DNA from 3 places in the Cupriavidus sp. FW305-26 genome. Region 3 is predicted to be linked to each of the others. Evidence: predicted binding sites of a transcription regulator. Region 3 holds the regulator's gene; each other region holds the start of a gene.
The links. Region 3 encodes sigma-54, which starts transcription at its own class of promoters, with help from an activator protein. Its sites were predicted from a motif close to TGGCANGNAANCTGCTTT; they were not measured.
Positions count from the first base shown of each region.

Region 1 (6,096 bases), on a different contig from region 3:
GGGCGCCATGGCGCTGGCCGCGCTGATGCTGGGTGCGCTGGGCCTGCTGCTGTCGGTCCATGTGCGCCAGCTCGAGAACTTTGCCGGCACCATGAACTTCGTGATCTTCCCGATGTTCTTCATCAGCTCGGCGCTGTATCCACTGTGGAAGCTGCAGGAGTCGGGCGCGGAGCTGGTGTACCAGCTGGCCCGCTTCAATCCCTTCACCCACGCGGTCGAGGCGATCCGCTTTGCGCTGTACGGGCAGGTGGCGCCGCTGAGCCTGGCGGTGGTGGCGGGCAGCGCGGTGGTGTTCTTCGCGCTGGCGCTGCAGGGCTACGACCCGCAGCGCGGCATGGCGCGCCGGGGGCAGCAGGCATGAGGCGCCGGACGCGGGGCATGCTCCTGCTGATGGCGGCCGCACTGGGCCTGGCCAGTGCGGCGGTAGCGGCTGCCGGGGCAGCGGGCGCCGTCATCGCGCACAGCGATCCGCTGCAGTCGCCGCAATGGGCCTGGATCCACAAGGAGCTGCTGCAGTCTGGCCCGGTGGTGTTCGACAGCCGCGTCAGGGTGACCGGGCCGGCGTTTGCGGAAGACCCCATGCGCGTGCCGATCGCCTTCGATGCCTCGGCGCTGGGCGAAGTGGATCGCATCGTGGTGGCGGTCGACCGCAACCCGATCCGCGAGGTGCTGGCGTTCGAACCGCTGCGGGTGCGCCCGTCGCTGTCGTTCCGCTTCAAGCTGGAACAGGCTTCGCCGGTGCGGGTGGCGGCGCGCACGCGCGATGGCACCTGGCATGTCGGCAGCGTGCTGGTCGATGCCGGCGGCGGGGGCTGTACGGTGCCCGGCGCCACCCGCCGCGACGGCAGCTGGAGCCGCACGCTCAATCGCGTGGACGCGCGTGTGTTCCCGGGCTTCGGCGGGGCCGCGGCACGCGTGCGGCTGCGCGTGATGCATCCGATGGATACCGGACTGGCAGCGGGCATCCCGGCGTTCCACATCGAGACCCTGGTTCTTGCCGACGCGGCCCGGCAGCCGCTGCTGCGCCTGACGCTGCATGAGCCGGTTGCCGAGAATCCGATCTTCTCCTTCGACCTGCGCGATGCCGTGCCGCCGGGCATGACGGTGGCCGGCCACGACAACAACGGCAACCGCATCGCGGCGCGGGTGTCACCATGAAGCGGCGATTGCTACTGTGGTTGCTGCTATGCCTGGCGGGCCAGCCCGTGCCGCCGGCATTCGCCCAGCAGGCTGCGCTGCAGCCTCCTGACTATCGCCTGGCCCCGCGCGAGATCGCCGCGGGCGTGTGGCTGCTGGAAGGCGCCAATGCCGACTTCGCGCCCGGCAACGGCTGCAACATCATCAATACGGCGTTCATCGACACCGGCGACGGCGTGGTGGTCATCAACACCGGCCCGTCGCGGCTGTATGGCGAGCAGCAGCGCAAGGCGATTGCATCGGTCACGGCCGCCCCGGTGCGGCTGGTGCTGAACCTGAACCTGCATCCCGACTATTTCTTCGGCAACCAGGCCTATGCCGATGTGGGCGGCAGCGCCCTGGCCGGCACCATCGACGGGGCGCGGCGCGAGGGCGCCGCTTATGCCGACAACCTCTACCGCCTGTGCGGCGACTGGATGCGCGGCACCGAGCCCGTGCCGGCTGCGCACGCGCTGGCGCCGGGCCGGCTCACGATCGGGCGCCATACGCTGGAGCTGGTGCGCCTGGACGGCCATACCGGCGACGACCTGGTGGTGCTGGACCACAGCGCGGGCGTGGTCTTTGCCGGCGGGCTGGTGTTCCGGCAACGCATTCCGACCACGCCGCACGCGGATATCGGCCGCTGGCTGGCCAGCCTGGGCCGGCTGCAGGCGCTGCTGGCCGACAGCGGGGCGCGCGTGCTGGTCCCCAGCCACGGGCCAGTGCCTGCGGCCGGCGGCGGCGCTGAGGCCATCGCGCAGACGCGCGGCTACCTGCAATGGCTGGATACGCGCCTGCGCGAGGCCGCGGCGCAGGGGCGCGACCTGGCCGAGGTCATCGCGATGCCGGTGCCGCAGCCCTACGCGCACTGGGCCGCGATGCCCGCGGAGTACCTGCGCAACGTCGGCCATCTCTACCCGGCGCGTGAGGAAGCCGCGCTTGGCCACTGACGCCGGCCAGCCGAGGCGGGCTGTTCAGTTCTGGAGCAACTGCAACGCAGTGTTGCGCGCTGGCACGGCCGTCATCACGCAACCGGGCCGCAACCGGCGTGCTGGTGCGGGGATGCGACTGGCATGGGAATTGCCAAAGGCGTGTCTGGTGGGTGGCGCAGTGGCGCACCTGGGAAACCCAAAACAAGAGAGGAGATGGCAATGAGGACGTTACGAGTAGTGATGGCGGTTGCGGCTGCCGCGGCCAGTCTGGCCGCGCAGGCGGCTGTGACCGATGCCATGATCGAGAACGACGCAAAGAGCCCCGGCGATGTGTTGTCGTGGGGCATGGGCCCGCAAGGCCAGCGCTATTCCACGCTGTCGCGCATCAATACGAAGAACGTCGGGCAGCTGGTGCCGGCGTGGTCGTTCTCGTTTGGCGGCGAGAAGCAGCGCGGGCAGGAATCGCAGCCGCTGATCCATGACGGCAAGATGTTCGTGACGGCCTCGTATTCGCGCATCTATGCGCTGGACCTGAAGACCGGGCGCAAGCTCTGGAAGTATGAGCACCGGCTGCCCGAAGGCATCATGCCGTGCTGCGACGTGGTGAACCGCGGTGCGGCACTCTACGACAACCTGGTGATCTTCGGCACGCTCGATGCGCAGCTGGTGGCGCTGGACCAGAAGACCGGCAAGGTGGTGTGGAAGGAGAAGCTGGAGGACTACGCCGCCGGCTATTCGTACACGGCGGCGCCCATGATCGTCAAGGGCATGGTGCTGACCGGCATCTCGGGCGGCGAGTTCGGCGTGGTGGGCCGGGTCGACGCACGCGATGCCAAGACCGGGCAGCTGGTGTGGTCGCGGCCGGTGGTCGAAGGCCATATGGGCTACAAGTACGACAAGGACGGCAACAAGACCGAGAACGGCGTGACCGGCACCGCCAACGCAAGCTGGCCAGGCGAGACCTGGAAGACCGGCGGCGCCGCCACCTGGCTGGGCGGCACCTACGATCCGGCCACCGGGCTGGTGTACTTCGGCACCGGCAATCCGGGGCCGTGGAACAGCCATATCCGCAAGGGCGACAACCTCTACTCGGCCTCGACGGTGGCGCTGGATCCCGCCACCGGCAAGATCGCCTGGCACTACCAGAACACCCCGAACGACGGCTGGGATTTCGATGGCGTCAATGAGTTCGTGACCTTCGACCTGGACGGCAAGCGCATGGGCGGCAAGGCCGACCGCAATGGCTTCTTCTACGTCAACGACGCGGCCAGCGGCAAGCTGGTCAACGCCTTCCCCTTCGTCAGGAAGATCACCTGGGCCACCGGCATCGACCTGAAGAGCGGCCGCCCCAACTACATCGCCGAAGGCCGCCCCGGCGACCCCGCCGCCGGCAGCGACGAGAAGAAGGGCAAGTCCGTGTTTGCCGCGCCGGGCTTCCTTGGCGGCAAGAACCAGCAGCCGATGGCCTACAGCCCGCAGACCGGCCTGTTCTACGTGCCCGCCAACGAGTGGGGCATGGATATCTGGAACGAGCCCATCAGCTACAAGAAGGGCGCTGCCTTCCTGGGCGCGGGTTTCACCATCCGTCCGCTGAACGAGGACTATATCGGCACGCTGCGGGCCATCAACCCCAAGAGCGGCAAGATCATGTGGGAGGTCAAGAACAGCGCGCCGCTGTGGGGCGGGGTGATGACCACCGCCGGCGGGCTGGTGTTCTGGGGCACGCCGGAAGGCTACCTGAAGGCGGCCGACGCCAGGACCGGCAAGGAGCTGTGGCAGTTCCAGACCGGCAGCGGCGTGGTGGCGCCCCCGGTCACCTGGGAAGAGAACGGCGAGCAGTACGTGGCGGTGGTGTCCGGCTGGGGCGGCGCGGTGCCGCTGTGGGGCGGCGAGGTGGCCAAGCGCGTGAACTTCCTGGAGCAGGGCGGCTCGGTGTGGGTGTTCAAGCTGCACAAGAGCTGAGCTGGCGGGAGATGACACTGCCCGGCGCGGGTGCAACAGGATGAAACGGGACTCAGGTATGAAGAAGGAATGGATGGCGCTGGCGGTGGCTTCGGCGCTGCTGCCGGGCGCGGCGCTGGCCGGCACGGCCGCCGACATGCAGGCCCTGGCCGACAAGAGCGGCTGCTTTTCCTGCCATGGCATGCAGTCAAAGCTGGTGGGCCCGGGGTTTGCCGAGGTGGCTGCCAAGTACAAGGGCGACAGCCAGGCGGCGGAGCGGCTGGCAAAGAAGATCCGCGAAGGCGGCAAGGGCGCGTGGGGGCGGATTCCGATGCCGCCGCATGGCAGCCTTGCTGAGGACGATGCGAAGAAACTGGCGGAGTGGGTGTTGAGTGCCAGCTGAGGCCGGCGACTGTCTTGACGATGCCGGCATGCCGGCAAGGAACCCCGGCTGGCGCCTGCCATGCCGGGGTTTTTCCTTTCTTAGCGCTGGCCGCTGCTCAGCCGCAGCGAGTTGCCATCGCTGCGAAATACCATCGCTTGCTCGCGCGCCTGCGCCATGGCCAGCCGGCCCTGCAGCACGATCTCGCTGACCTTGTCGTGCGCGCCGGAGCGCTCGCACACCGGGTCCGTGGCGGTGGCGTCGCCGGTGACCAGGAACGCCTGGCAGCGGCAGCCGCCGTAGTCCTGCTCGCGCTGGTCGCAGGAACGGCAGGGTTCCTGCATCCACTGCGTGCCGCGGAAACGGCGGAAGGCATCGCTTTCGGTCCAGATCTCGCGCAGCCCCTGCGTGGCGACATTGGGCAGCGCCAGGCCCGGCAGCATGCGCGCCGCGTGGCAGGGCAGCGCGGTGCCGTCCGGCGCCACGCCAAGGAAGGTGGTGCCCCAGCCGTTCATGCACTTCTTGGGCCGCGCCTCGAAGTAATCAGGCACGACGAACAGGATCTGGCATTGCCTGCCGATGCGCGCGCGGTACTGCCGGACCACGGCCTCGGCCTCGCGCAGCTGCTCATGGGTGGGCAGCAGCGCCAGCCGGTTCTCCCAGGCCCAGCCGTAGTACTGCGTGTTGGCCAGTTCCAGGTATTCGGCGCCCATCTGCAGGGCCATCTCGATGATGGTGCCGACATGCGGCAGGTTATGCCGGTGCAGCACGCAGTTCATCACCATCGGATAGCCGTGCGCCTTGATCATGCGCGCCACGCGCTGCTTCAGGTCGAAGGTGCGGGTGCTGGACAGGAAGTCGTTGAGCTCGCGGGTGGAGTCCTGGAACGACAGCTGGATATGGTCCAGGCCGGCGTCGCGCAGGGCGGCAAGGCGGGCGTCGGTCAGGCCCACGCCCGAGGTGATGAGGTTGGTGTAGAAGCCCAGGCCATGCGCATGCCTGACCAGTACTTCAAGGTCCTTGCGCAGCAGTGGTTCGCCGCCGGACAGCCCGAGCTGCACCGCGCCCAGCGCCCGCGCCTGGCTGAACACGTCGCACCATTGCACGGTGCTCAGCTCGGCCGTATGCCGGGCATAGTCCACCGGGTTGGAGCAGAAGGCGCAATGCAGCGGGCAGCGGTAGGTCAGCTCGGCCAGCAGCCACAGCGGCGGGCCGGGCGCGGCCTCAGACCAGCCAGCCGCGTTCGATCGCATGTTTGACAAAGGCATGTACCTCCGGGGCGATTCCCTGCACGCCAAACGCGGCCTGCAGGTCGTCGATCAGCATGTCCAGCGTGTGGCTGCCGTCGCAGCGCTGCAGGATCGCGGCGGCGCTGTCGTTGAGGGTGACCATGCCTTCCGGGTACAGCAGCACCCAGCTTTGCTGGGAGGCTTCCCATTGCAGGCGAAAGGTCCGGTGCAGGGTCGGTCTGGCGAGGTCTTGCGTGCTGGCTGTCATGGGTTGGCTTGCTGGATGGCGTCGAGCATCGACCAGAGCACGTCGAGCTTGAACTGCAGGATGTCGAGGGCGCGCTGCTGTTGCGCCGCGCTGCGGAAATGGCCCAGCGTCACGCGCAGGCCATGGTCCACGTCGCGCTGCGCGAGCGGAATGCGAGAGCGGAAGTAG
Region 1 is NZ_JBYTAH010000056.1:27,723-33,818, forward strand. It holds gene AC3WQZ_RS25885 (ABC transporter permease) at 1-361, shown strand, start outside; gene AC3WQZ_RS25890 (quinoprotein dehydrogenase-associated SoxYZ-like carrier) at 379-1,158, shown strand; gene AC3WQZ_RS25895 (quinoprotein relay system zinc metallohydrolase 1) at 1,155-2,126, shown strand; gene AC3WQZ_RS25900 (PQQ-dependent methanol/ethanol family dehydrogenase) at 2,328-4,070, shown strand; gene AC3WQZ_RS25905 (c-type cytochrome) at 4,129-4,452, shown strand; gene pqqE (pyrroloquinoline quinone biosynthesis protein PqqE) at 4,533-5,684, opposite strand; gene pqqD (pyrroloquinoline quinone biosynthesis peptide chaperone PqqD) at 5,656-5,928, opposite strand; gene pqqC (pyrroloquinoline-quinone synthase PqqC) at 5,925-6,096, opposite strand, start outside.
Region 1: a site for sigma-54 is predicted at 2,246-2,263, ahead of AC3WQZ_RS25900 (PQQ-dependent methanol/ethanol family dehydrogenase). Genes of this name have one in related genera too.

Region 2 (6,096 bases), on a different contig from region 3:
CGGTCATGCGCCGGATCGAGACCGCGCTGCTCGACGGCACCTGGCCGCCCGGCACGCGGCTGCCGGCCGAGCGGGTGCTGGCCGGGCAATACGAGGTGGCGCGCAACACCGTGCGCGAGGCGATCCAGCGCCTGGCCGCGCGCGGCCTGCTGCAGAGCCGGCGCGGTGCCGGGGTCTACGCCACCGACCAGCTGCGCGCCGGCATTGCCTCGCCCTGGGGCCAGCTGGTGGCCGACCACCCCGCGCTGCGCGACGACATCCTGGAGTTCCGCCGCGTGCTGGAGGGCGCGACCGCGTATTTTGCGGCGCTGCGCGCGGATGCCGCTGACGTGAAGCGGATCCGCGCCCTGATGGCCGAGCTGGAACGCGCGCGCGCCGCCGACGACAAGCAGGCAGAGGCCGATGCCGATGCGCAGCTGCACGACGCCATTGCCCAGGCCTCGCACAACACCATGTTCCTGCACCTGCATACCAGCGTGATCGGCATGCTGCGCGAGCACATCACCATCAATGGCACCGGCCTGCGCGAACAGGACGACGGCGCGTCAGACCTGTTGCTGCTGCAGCATCGCACGCTGTGCGATGCGATTTGCGCGCGCCGCCCGGAAGAGGCGCGCACCGCCATGCAGACCCATATCGACTTCGTGCGCAGCCGGGTGGAGCAGGACGGCGCCTGAGCAGGCATTGGTCCTACCACCGCCGCGGCGAGCCGGCTGCGGCACTCAGATCAGTCCGGCGCCGGCCAGCTCCCGCTTCAGGTAGGCATAGAAGATAGGTCCGGCGATCACGCCCGGGATGCCGAACAGCGTTTCCATCAACAGCATCACCATCAGCAGTTCCCACGCCGCGGCCTGGATGCGCGCACCGATGATGCGCGCGTTCAGGAAGTACTCCAGCTTGTGGATCACCACCAGGAACACCAGCGACGCCACCGCGATCGGCAGCGACACCGACAGCGAGGCCACCACGATGGCCGTATTGGAAATCAGGTTGCCCAGCACCGGCAGCAGCCCGGCAACGAAGGTGATCACCACCAGCGTCTTGGTCAGCGGCAGGTGCACACCAAAGAGCGGCAGCATCAGCAGCAGGTAGATCGCCGTCAGCACGGTGTTGATGGTGGAGATCTGGATCTGCGCGAAGATGAACTGCGAGAACGCCTGCTGCAGCGTGCGTGCGCGCGCCACCAGCGCCGCGGCCAGCGGCCGGCGATTGGGCCGAACCACCGCGCGGTACAGCGCCACCATCGCGCCGATCACCAGCCCGATCAGGATATGCACCAGCGTGCGCAGCACCTCGGCGCCCAGCTTCTGCGCCATCGCGGCATGCTCGCGCAGCGTCTCGATCAGCGTGTTGGCCAGCTCGTCCACGCCCTTGGGCAGCGCATCGCTAAGCCACGGCGGCATCTGCCCGCGCGAGCGGTCGATGATGTCGGCCACATGGTTGAGCAGCCCGTCCAGGGTATTGCCTTCGCCACTGACAAAGCGCACCAGCAGCCAGCCCGCCAGCGTCAGCCCCAGCAGGATCAGCGCCGACAGGATGGCCACGGCCAGGGCGTCGTGGCGCTGGTGCAGGCGCTGCAGGCGCGGCGCCAGCACGTCCACCAGCGAGTACAGCAGCAGGCCGGACAGCAATGCCGCCACCAGGTTGGCGTGGAGCACGGTCCACAGCGCCAGGGCGGTCAGCAGGTAGGCGACGGTGCCGACGCTGTACCACGCGGCCGGCAGCAGGCGCGGGGTGGCGGTCGGGTCTGGGTCTTTCATCGGGGTCTCCGGCATGCAATTTGCTCAAAATTTATTCTGGATTCTCGCCGATCCAGATGTTGTTCCTGAGTCAGGCCGTGTGCGCTGAGGCGATGTTGGCATCACGGCACACGCAAAGGCTGTCTATATTAGGGGGAATCGCGCCCGGCAAGGCGCCCGGCGCACCGCTGTCATCGTTTTCTCCAGAGTCCAGGAACGGAACGCATGGCCTACACCCACACCATCGGTACCCACCGCCACGTCTTTGCCGACCTGCGCACGCTACTGGCCCGGGCCAGCCCGGCGCGTTCCGGCGACGCGCTGGCGGGCGTTGCCGCGGCCAGCGAGCAGGAGCGGATGGCCGCGCGGCTGGCGCTGGCCGAGGTGCCGCTCAAGCAGTTCCTGACCGAGGCGCTGGTGCCGTACGAGGACGACGAGGTCACGCGCCTGATCCTGGACCGGCACGATGGCGCGGCCTTTGCCGCCATCGGCGCCACTACCGTGGGCGACCTGCGCAACTGGCTGCTGCTGCATGAAACCGACAGCGCCATGCTGGCGCGGGTGGCGCCGGGCATCACCCCGGAGATGGCCGCCGCGGTCAGCAAGCTGATGCGCAACCAGGACCTGGTGGCGGTGGCGCGCAAGTGCCAGGTGGTGACGCGCTTTCGCAGCACGGTGGGGCTGCCGGGCCGGCTCTCGGTGCGGCTGCAGCCCAACCACCCGACCGACGATCCCAAGGGCATTGCCGCGTCGATCATCGACGGGCTGCTCTATGGCTGCGGCGATGCCACCATCGGCGTCAACCCGGCTTCGGACAACCTGGGCGCCATTGTCTCGCTGCTGCGCATGATCGACGAGCTGCGCAGCCGCTTCGACATCCCCACGCAATCCTGCGTGCTGACCCACGTCACCAATACCCTGCGCGCGATCGGGCAGGGCGCGCCGGTGGATCTGGTGTTCCAGTCGGTGGCCGGCAGCGAGCGCGCCAATGCGGCCTTCGGCATCAGCCTGGCGCTGCTGGCCGAGGCGCACGACGCCGCGCAGGCGCTGGCGCGCGGCACCGTTGGCGACAACCTGATGTACTTCGAGACCGGGCAGGGCAGCGCGCTGTCGGCCAATGCGCACCACGGCGTCGACCAGCAGACCATGGAGGCGCGCGCCTACGCGGTGGCGCGCGCGTTCGCGCCGCTGCTGGTCAATACGGTGGTGGGCTTTATCGGTCCCGAATACCTGTACGACGGCAAGCAGATCATCCGCGCCGGTCTGGAAGACCACTTCTGCGGCAAGCTGATGGGGGTGCCGATGGGCTGCGACGTCTGCTACACCAACCATGCCGAGGCCGACCAGGACGACATGGACACGCTGCTGACGCTGTTCGGCGTGGCCGGAATCAATTTCATCATGGGCGTGCCCGGCGCCGACGACATCATGCTCAACTACCAGAGCACTTCGTTCCACGATGCGCTGTACCTGCGCGAGGTGCTGGGGCTGCGCCCCGCGCCGGAGTTCGAGGCCTGGCTGCAGCGCATGGGCATTGCCGATGCCAGCGGCAGGCTGCTCGAGCCCGCCGCGCGCCAGCCGCTGCTGCAGATGGCCCACAGCCTGTAAGGTACAGCCGATGACGGCCAGACGCCCGCCTCCCGCCGATCCTGCCAACACCGATGCCGATCCCTGGCAACGCCTGCGCCAGTTCACGCGCGCGCGTGTAGCGCTGGGCCGTACCGGCCACAGCCAGACCACCGATGCGGTGCTGGCCTTCGGGCTGGCCCATGCGCAGGCGCGCGATGCGGTGCACCTGCCGCTGGACGTGGGCGCGGTCACCGCGGCGCTGGATGCGGCGGGGGTGCCGAACCTTGCCGTGCACAGCGCCGCGCCGGACCGCGCGCACTACCTGCGGCGCCCAGACCTGGGCCGGCGCCTGGACGATGCCAGCCGCGCGCGGCTGGCCGCGGCACGCCCTGGCGAGGCGCCCGATGTGGTGTTCGTGGTTGCCGACGGTCTGTCCGCGCTGGCCACGCAGACGCACGCGCTGCCGTTGCTCGATGCCACCCGCCCGCGCCTGCCGCTGACATGGCGCATCGGCCCGGTGGTGGTGGCCGAGCAGTCGCGCGTGGCGTTGGGCGACGAGATCGGCGAGCTGCTGGGCGCGCGCCAGGTGGTGATGCTGATCGGCGAACGGCCGGGCCTGAGTTCGCCCGACAGCCTTGGCATCTACCTGACCCATGCGCCGCGCACGGGCCGCACCGATGCCGAGCGCAACTGCATCTCCAACGTGCGCCCCGAAGGCCTGCCGTATGCGCAGGCCGCCGACCGGCTGGCCTTCCTGCTGCGCGGCGCGGCGGCTTTGGGCCGCTCGGGCGTGGACCTGAAGGACGACAGCGTGCCGGCGTTGCCTGAAGGCTGAAGCGTCTCCCTCGCTCACCCGCCCGCCAGCAGCAAAACGGCCACCACGCGGGTTAGCAACCCGCGTGGCGGCCGTCCAGTGGCCAATAAAAGGCGCCGCTTACATCATGCGGCGCGAAAACTGCCCGTGCCCAGCGTCCGACATCAACTTCGAGAACTGCTCGCCGCTCATGTGCACCAGTTCCTGGTGGTCGCCGCCTTCGAAATACACGTCGGGCTGCGCCATCAGGCTGTCGTCCACATAGGTCTGCATGCCGTAGGCCATCGCCACCGGCGGGATCGCGCCGAGGTCGCAATCCTTGAAGATCTCGCGGATCTCGTCCTCATGCGCCAGCACCAGGTTGCGCCCGGTCTGTTCGCAGATGGCGGCCATGTGCAGATGGTGGCTTGAAGGAATCACGGCAGCCACATAGCCGCGGTCATCCTCCAGCAACAGCGTCTTGGCCAGCCGGTCCCCGGGAACATGCGCTGCCTCGGCAGTGGCCATGCTGCTGAGGGTATAAGGGTGGCGGATGATGTCGTACTGGGTGTTCTTGCTGCTCAGGCAGCTTGCAAGCGTGCTAGCCAGGGCCATGGTAGCTCCTCAGGTGCGGATGCGCCGACGGTTATCCTTGTGCTCCTACTATAGTCCGTGGCGACCGCTGCCGGAGGCACCGCTAGCGGTGCAGCCGCGGCCACACTGCCTGCAGTTCGGTCTTCAGGAAGTTCAGCAGGTAGCGCGTCGCCAGCGTCTGGTAGCGGTTGGGCATGGTCAGCATGTAGAGCTTGCTGCCGAACACGCTGATGCGGTAGTCGCACAGCAGCGGCACCAGGGCGCCGCTGTCCAGTTCCGCGCCGATCGCATAGATCGGGAAGATGCCGATGCCCAGGCCCGCCAGCACCGCCTCTTTCAGGAAGGCAAAGTTCTCGGAGGTGAGCGTTGGCTCCAGCACCACCTGCTCACGGATCTCACCGCCGTCGCCGCCGCCACTGTGCCGGATGCCCGTTGCCTTGAGCTTCTGCCCCTCGGGCGACGCGCACACGAACGCATGCCCCTGCAGCTCGGACAGCGCTTGCGGCGCCAGGTGGCCGGCCAGGTAGGCTGGCGACGCGCACACGATCCAGTCGACTTCGCCGATCTCGGTGGCGACCACTGAATCCGGCGGGGTGGAGATGATGCGCAGGGCCACTTCGACGTCCTCGGACACCAGGTTGTGCACACGGTTGTCGAAGACCACGTCGAGCGTGATGTCGGGATAGCGCTGCTTGAACAGCACCAGCAGCGGCGACAGCAGTGAATGGCCCAGGCCAGTAGGCACCGAGAGCCGCACATGGCCCTTCAGGCTCTTGCCCATATTGCTGATCAGCGCATTGGCGGCGGCTACCTCGCCCAGGATGTTGCGGCCGTGCTCGTACAAGCCGGCACCGACCGGAGTCGGCTCGACATGGCGCGTGGTCCGGCGCAGCAGCTGCACGCCCAGCTCTTCTTCGAGCGCCTTGAGCCGGTAGCTGACATTGGCGCGCGTCATCTTGAGCTTGCGCGCGGCCGCGCTCAGGTTGCCCGCATCGACGATGTCGACGAACAGGCGCAGGGCGTTCAGGTCCATGGGGTGATCAACGAAAGAGGGGGGCGATTACGGCCCCCGTATATTGCCATGCTCTTGGCGGCGTCCCGCGGCATAGCACCGCGGGGTGCGCATCAATGCTCGTGATGCAGGTATCTGGTCTGGCGCGGCATTGCTGCAGGATCACCACCACCAGCACCGCCAGCAACTGGCCGCCGATCAGCGTGGGGGAAGGCCGGGCGGAAGCCCGCCGGTCTGGGGCGTGAACTGGCGCGCACGGCGGCGCATTTGCCATCGAAGCGTAGCCGATCCGCCGGACCTGCCCACCCCTTGATCGTGCTGCGATGCAGCATGGACCGGCCGGGTCGACGCAGCCATCGGGGTTTGCGCGCGATTGTCCATGTGGCTGG
Region 2 is NZ_JBYTAH010000019.1:27,436-33,531, forward strand. It holds gene AC3WQZ_RS13140 (FadR/GntR family transcriptional regulator) at 1-677, shown strand, start outside; gene AC3WQZ_RS13145 (AI-2E family transporter) at 723-1,760, opposite strand; gene AC3WQZ_RS13150 (ethanolamine ammonia-lyase subunit EutB) at 1,965-3,347, shown strand; gene eutC (ethanolamine ammonia-lyase subunit EutC) at 3,358-4,143, shown strand; gene AC3WQZ_RS13160 (aminoacyl-tRNA deacylase) at 4,243-4,716, opposite strand; gene AC3WQZ_RS13165 (LysR family transcriptional regulator) at 4,799-5,728, opposite strand.
Region 2: a site for sigma-54 is predicted at 1,770-1,787, ahead of AC3WQZ_RS13150 (ethanolamine ammonia-lyase subunit EutB). Genes of this name have one in related genera too.

Region 3 (6,096 bases):
TTGGACAGGCATTCCTTCATGTAGGCCTTGTATTCGTCGCCCTTCTTGCCCTTGCCCGACTTGCTGCAGGAGGCCATCTTCTCCTGCTGGGTCTTGGACGCGCCCTTGGACAGGCATTCCTTCATGAACGCCTTGCGTTCGTCGCCCTTCTTGCCGGCGGCTTGCGTATTGCAGGCCTTCATCTTGTCCTGCTGGGCGTTGGCTGCGGGCTTGTCCGGGGTAGCCGGGGTGGCGGGCGTGGCAGGCATGGCCGGCGTTGCCGGTGCGGTGGCCGCCGGCTTGGCTGGCGTCGCGGGGGTTGCCGGCGTGGCGGTGGTCTGTGCAAAAGCGCTGGCGGCGATCATCGGGGTGACCAGCGCGCACATCGCGATCAATTTCTTCATGCTTGCTCTCCTGGGTGTGGAAAACTTCATGGCCGCGCGCCATTGCCGGCGTTGCAGCTTCCGTAACGGGCGCGATGCCCATTACAGCACAAAACGGAGCATGCCTGAAGAACGTTGACGTTCTGCGTCAACGCCGTTGTAAGCAAATGAAAACGCCGGCGCTCAGAGCAAGCGGCCCTGGCCGCGCGATACTGCATCGGCCTGCATCGCGGCGCGCTGCCGGTCCATGAAGTCGCGCAGCGTATCGATGCCGCGCAGGCGCAGGATGGTGTTGCGCACCGCGGCCTCGACCAGCACGGCCAGGTTGCGCCCGGCCGCCACCTGGATCTTGACCATGTGGATCGGCAGGCCCAGCACGTCGAGGTATTGCGAATCGAGCGGCAGCCGCTCGAACTCGCCGTCATTGCGACGCACCAACTGCACCACCAGCTTGATCTTCATCTTCCGGCGCACCGCGGTCTCACCGAAGATGGTCTTGATGTCGAGCAGGCCCAGACCGCGTACTTCAAGCAGGTTCTGCAGCAGCGGCGGGCAGCGGCCTTCAATGAAATCCGGCCCCAGGCGCACGAAGTCCACGGCATCATCGGCCACCAGCCCGTGGCCGCGCGAGATCAGTTCCAGGCCCAGTTCGCTCTTGCCCAGGCCCGATTCGCCCATGATCAGCACGCCCATGCCCAGGATGTCGAGGAATACCCCGTGCATGGTCACGCGCGGCGCGGAGATACGCGACAGGTACAGGCGCAGGTGGTCGATCACCGCGGCCGACGACACCGGCGTGGTGAACAGCGGCGTGGACGAGCGCGTGCAGCGCAGTTCCAGGTCGGGCGGCGGCTCCATGCCGTCGGCGATCACCAGGAAGGGCGGCTCCAGCAGGATCAGCTCGCCCATCTGGCGCTTGCGGGTCTCGTCGTCCAGCCGCTGGTAATAAGTGATCTCGGGCTTGCCGAGCACCTGGATGCGGTTGGGGTGGATCAGATTCAGGTGGCCCACCAGGTCGGCGGCGGAGGTGGCTTCGCGGGCGAACTCCACATCGAAGGCGCGATCCGCACCTTCCAGGCCGGCCACCCACGAGAGTTTGATGTCGGCTGCGTTGTCGTCGAAGATGGACTGGGAGGTGACGCCGGTGAGTTCCATGCGGTATGACTGGTGGGGCGGTTTGCGAAGCGCCTTGGCGCCTGCCCGGTCTGGTGCCGGCCCGCTTGAGGGATCAGGGGATCAGGGATGCCATGCGATCAGCAACTGATGGACGGCATCGGGCGTGGGCAGCGTGGCCAGCCCTTCACGCATGTCGCGGTCGGAAAGCAGTTGCGCGATTTCGGACAGGATTTCCAGGTGCTGCTGCGTAGCCTGTTCGGGCACCAGCAGGAAGATCAGCAGCGATACCGGCTTGCCATCGGGCGATTCGAACGGAATTGGTTCGGCCAGGCGCATGAACGCGGCCAGCGGCTGCTTCAGGCCCTTGATGCGGCCGTGCGGGATTGCCACGCCGGCGCCCAGGCCGGTGGATCCAAGCGACTCGCGCGCGAACAGGTTGTCCGTCACGATGGCGCGCGCCACACCATGGTTGTTCTCGAAGAGGAGCCCGGCCTGCTCGAACACACGCTTCTTGCTGGTGACGCTGACGTCGAGGGTGATGTTGCCGGGTGGCAGCAATTTGGCCAAACGATTCATGGGCGATGCGCAGGATTTCAGTTAGCGGGCGGACCGTTCCGCCGGGCAGTGGGCTGGCTCCGGCCTGCCGTTGGCCTGGCCGGAGGCGTCCGGCCCATTATAGAGCAGCGACTACTCCCGCATTGTGCAGCGCAACGGGGCAAGCCGGTGCAGAAAGATACATGGTGATGCAATGGTGCCTCCGCGGCGGGGAGCCGGTGCACCGGTGCGGGGCACGGCCAGGATTCCCTCTCTTTGTATGGCGCAGCATACACCTTGGCGCAGCGCTTGCGAACACCCTTGCTCATTCGGGTGAAAAGCATCGGCTCCGGCGCCACAGCCGGGGCGCGCCGCCAGTGCGGGCGCGGCATGCCGGCGGCAACCGGGAACGCGAGGGCGCAAAAAAGCCGCGCTTCTTGGCGCGGCTTGCCTGTTCAATCCTGATTCAGCAGCCCGCTGCGGGGCTGCCGGGCACGGTCATTGCTGCATTTGCGCTGCGGCCATCTGGTACTTGACCGCTTCGCGGTCGTGGCCTTGCACGCGATCCTTGTAGCGGATCACCTGACGGTCCAGCTTGTCGACGAGTGCGTCGATCGCTGCATACAGGTCTTCGTGATGCGCTTCGACAAAGATGTCCTTGCCCTTGAGATGTAGATTGATTTCCGCGTACTGACGCCGGTCCTTTTCCTTATGGTTGTCGACAGAGAGCAGCACACTAACGCCAATGACTTGATCGAAATGCCTGACGATTCGCTCCAGCTTCGTTTCCACGTACTCACGCAGAGGGGGCGTGATGTCCAGGTGGTGTCCACTGATCTTGAAGTTCATAGCGCTTCTCCTTCTGAAAGAGCCTCACCAGGCAGGCGGTGGGCTCGGCTACAAAGACTTGCGGAGATTGACTGCGGGGATCTTCAGGGCTTCGCGATACTTGGCAACGGTGCGGCGTGCGACAACGAAGCCTTGTTCGCCCAGCAGTTCGGCAATGCGACTGTCGGAAAGGGGATTCCTCGGGTCTTCGGCTCCTATCAGTTGCTTGATCAAGGCGCGGATGGCCGTTGACGAAGCCGCGCCACCGGTTTCGGTGGACACGTGGCTGCCGAAGAAGTACTTCAGTTCGAAAGTACCCATCGGCGTTGCCATATATTTATTGGTCGTCACCCGGGAGATGGTTGACTCGTGTAAACCCAGTGTATCGGCAATCTCCCGCAAAACCAAGGGGCGCATGGCGATTTCGCCGTGGCTGAAAAAGTTCTTTTGACGCTCGACAATGGCCTGCGAGACACGCAGGATTGTGTCGAACCTCTGCTGGATGTTCTTGATCAGCCAGCGCGCCTCCTGCAGCTTCTGCTGCAGCCCGGCGGTGCCGGACTCACCCTTTGCGCCACGCAGGATTTGCGCATACATGTCATTGATGCGCAGCCTCGGCATCACATCCGGATTGAGCTGCGCGATCCAGCCGCCGCCACCCTTGCGCACGAACACGTCCGGCACCACGAAGTCCGCCTCCGGGCGGCTGTATGCATGGCCGGGGTAGGGCGCCAGCGAACGGATCAGTTCGTGTGCGGACTTCAGCGCCGCTTCATCCACCTGCAGCGCCTTCTTCAGCCGCGTGTAGTCGCGTACTGCGAGCAACTCCAGGTGGTTGGTCACGATGTTCAGGGCCAGTTCGCGCTGCGGGTGCGTCAGGCGCCGCAACTGCAGGGCCAGGCACTCGGCGGCGTTGCGCGCGCCCACGCCGGGCGGGTCGAAGCTCTGCAGCAGCGTGAGGATGGCGTGGACCTCCTCGATCTCGAACTCGAGTTCTTCCGGCAACTCCGTGCAGATCTCCTCAAGCGATGCGCTCAGGTAGCCATCGTCGTCGAGCGATTCGATCAGGAAGATGGCCAGGCCCTTGTCGCGCGCCGAGATCTTCAGCGGCGTGAGCTGTTCCATCAGGTACTCGCGCAGCGTGGGCTCGGCTTCGCGCAGCTGCATCGGCGTTTTTTCGTCCTCGTCGCCCTGGGGGCGGCGGGCAAAGTCGTCCAGGCTCCAGTCGCCGCTGCCATAGTCGTCGCCGTTGCCGCTGTCGCCATAGCTGTCGTCGTCAGCCGCGCCGTCGGCGCGGGCCTCGCCATTGCCCTGCGGCTCTGCCGGCGCGGGCGCCGGTGCGCTCTGCAGGTTGACCGAGCCATCGGCCGCCACGCGCAGCGGGCTTTCGATCCAGTCGTTCTCGCGTTCGAGCAGAGGGTTTTCCGTCAGTGCCTGTTCGACCTCTTGCTGCAGTTCCAGCGTGGAAAGCTGCAGCAGCCGGATCGACTGCTGCAGTTGCGGGGTCAGGGCCAGATGCTGGGAAAGGCGGAGCTGTAGCGACGGTTTCATGCGACCTATTCTATGCGCATCTTTCCGTTGTTGGAACGGAAATTGCTATCGCTTATGCGGTCTGATCGCTGCTGGCTGTGGCAGGCCCACGTGCGCCCGCGAATAGGCCTGCCGCTCCATGGCAGGCCGCTGCATCACATGCGGAAGTTCTCACCCAGGTAGACGCGCCGCACTGCGTCATTGGCGATGATTTCCTCGGGCTGGCCCGCGGCCAGCACCGTGCCTTCGCTGATGATGTAGGCGTGGTCGCAGATGCCGAGCGTCTCGCGCACGTTGTGGTCGGTGATCAGCACGCCGATATTGCGTGCCTTGAGGAAGCTGACGATGCGCTGGATCTCGCCCACGGCGATCGGGTCCACGCCGGCGAAGGGTTCGTCCAGCAGGATGAAGCGCGGCGACGACGCCAGCGCGCGCGCGATTTCCACGCGGCGGCGCTCGCCGCCCGACAGCGACAGCGCCGGGTTGTTGCGCAGGTGCGCGATCTGCAGGTCGTCGAGCAGCGAATCCAGGCGGCGCTCGATCTCGGCCTTGGGCAGTGGCTTGCCGTTGCTCACCTGCAGCTCCAGCACCGCGCGGATGTTCTCTTCGACGTTGAGCTTGCGGAATACCGAGGCTTCCTGCGGCAGGTACGACAGCCCCATGCGCGCGCGCTCGTGGATCGGCAGGCCGCTGATGTGGTCGCCGTCGAGCACGATATCGCCTTCGTCCAGCGCCACCAGGCCCACGATCATGTAGAAGGAGGTGGTCTTGCCCGCGCCGTTGGGCCCGAGCAGGCCGACCACCTCGCCGCTCTTCACGTCGAGCGAGACGTCCTTGACCACCGTGCGCGAGCCATAGCGTTTCTTCAGGTGGCGCACGACCAGCGTGCTGCCGCCGGCAAGGACGGTGGAGGCTTCGACGGAAGGCTTGTCGGCGATGGTTGCGGTATCGGTCATTGGCACAGTCTGGCGTTCAGGCGTTTCTGGCGCCGGCCGCATGCGATGCACGCAGCCGGCGCCAGGCGTCAGGGTTTGTTGGCAGGCGCGGGCGCCGGCTTCAGGTCCAGCGGCGAGCCGCCGCTGCCCGTGGCGCCGGCCTTCTGGTCCTGGCGCGGCGACAGCACCGCGCGCACGCGGCCGGACGGATTGGCGGCCGCGGCGTCGCCGCTACCGCCGCCGGCAGCCGTGTAGAACTCCTTGCGGCTGTCGTAGGTCAGCACCGCGCCGCGGATCTCGTCGACCTGCTTGGCGCCCTGCAGGCGCGCCATGCGGGCATTGCCGATCAGCTTGGAGTACTCCTGCTTGCCGTCGTACTCGATGCGGTCGCCCCAGCCGTCGATGTATTCGTCGACGCCTTCGCGCTTCTGCCGGATGTAGGCCTGCTTGCCCGGCTTGGCGGTGGCCACCGCGAACTGGTAGCCCTCGGGATCGGTGCGCAGTTCGGCGGCGTCGGACTTCAGGATCATGGTGCCCTTGGTCAGCACCACATTGCCGGTCAGCGTATAGATCTGCTTGACGTCGTCATAGCTGGCGTTGTCCGCCTCCAGCACCATCGGCTTGTCGCGGTCCGCGCGCTCGGCCAGGGCGGGCTGGGCCAGCAGGCCGAAGGCCATGGCCAGGGCGAGCAGGGCCGGGGCGGTGCGTCGACGGGACGATGTCGTCAGGGAAGCAGTCATGTTGGCAGGGTTGCTTGAGGGCGTCTGGGTACGTTGGTGCGGGTTGGTGCG
Region 3 is NZ_JBYTAH010000032.1:49,023-55,118, reverse strand. It holds gene AC3WQZ_RS18335 (PsiF family protein) at 1-383, opposite strand, end outside; gene hprK (HPr(Ser) kinase/phosphatase) at 546-1,517, opposite strand; gene ptsN (PTS IIA-like nitrogen regulatory protein PtsN) at 1,599-2,054, opposite strand; gene hpf (ribosome hibernation-promoting factor, HPF/YfiA family) at 2,511-2,861, opposite strand; gene AC3WQZ_RS18315 (RNA polymerase factor sigma-54) at 2,910-4,391, opposite strand; gene lptB (LPS export ABC transporter ATP-binding protein) at 4,526-5,326, opposite strand; gene lptA (lipopolysaccharide transport periplasmic protein LptA) at 5,395-6,045, opposite strand.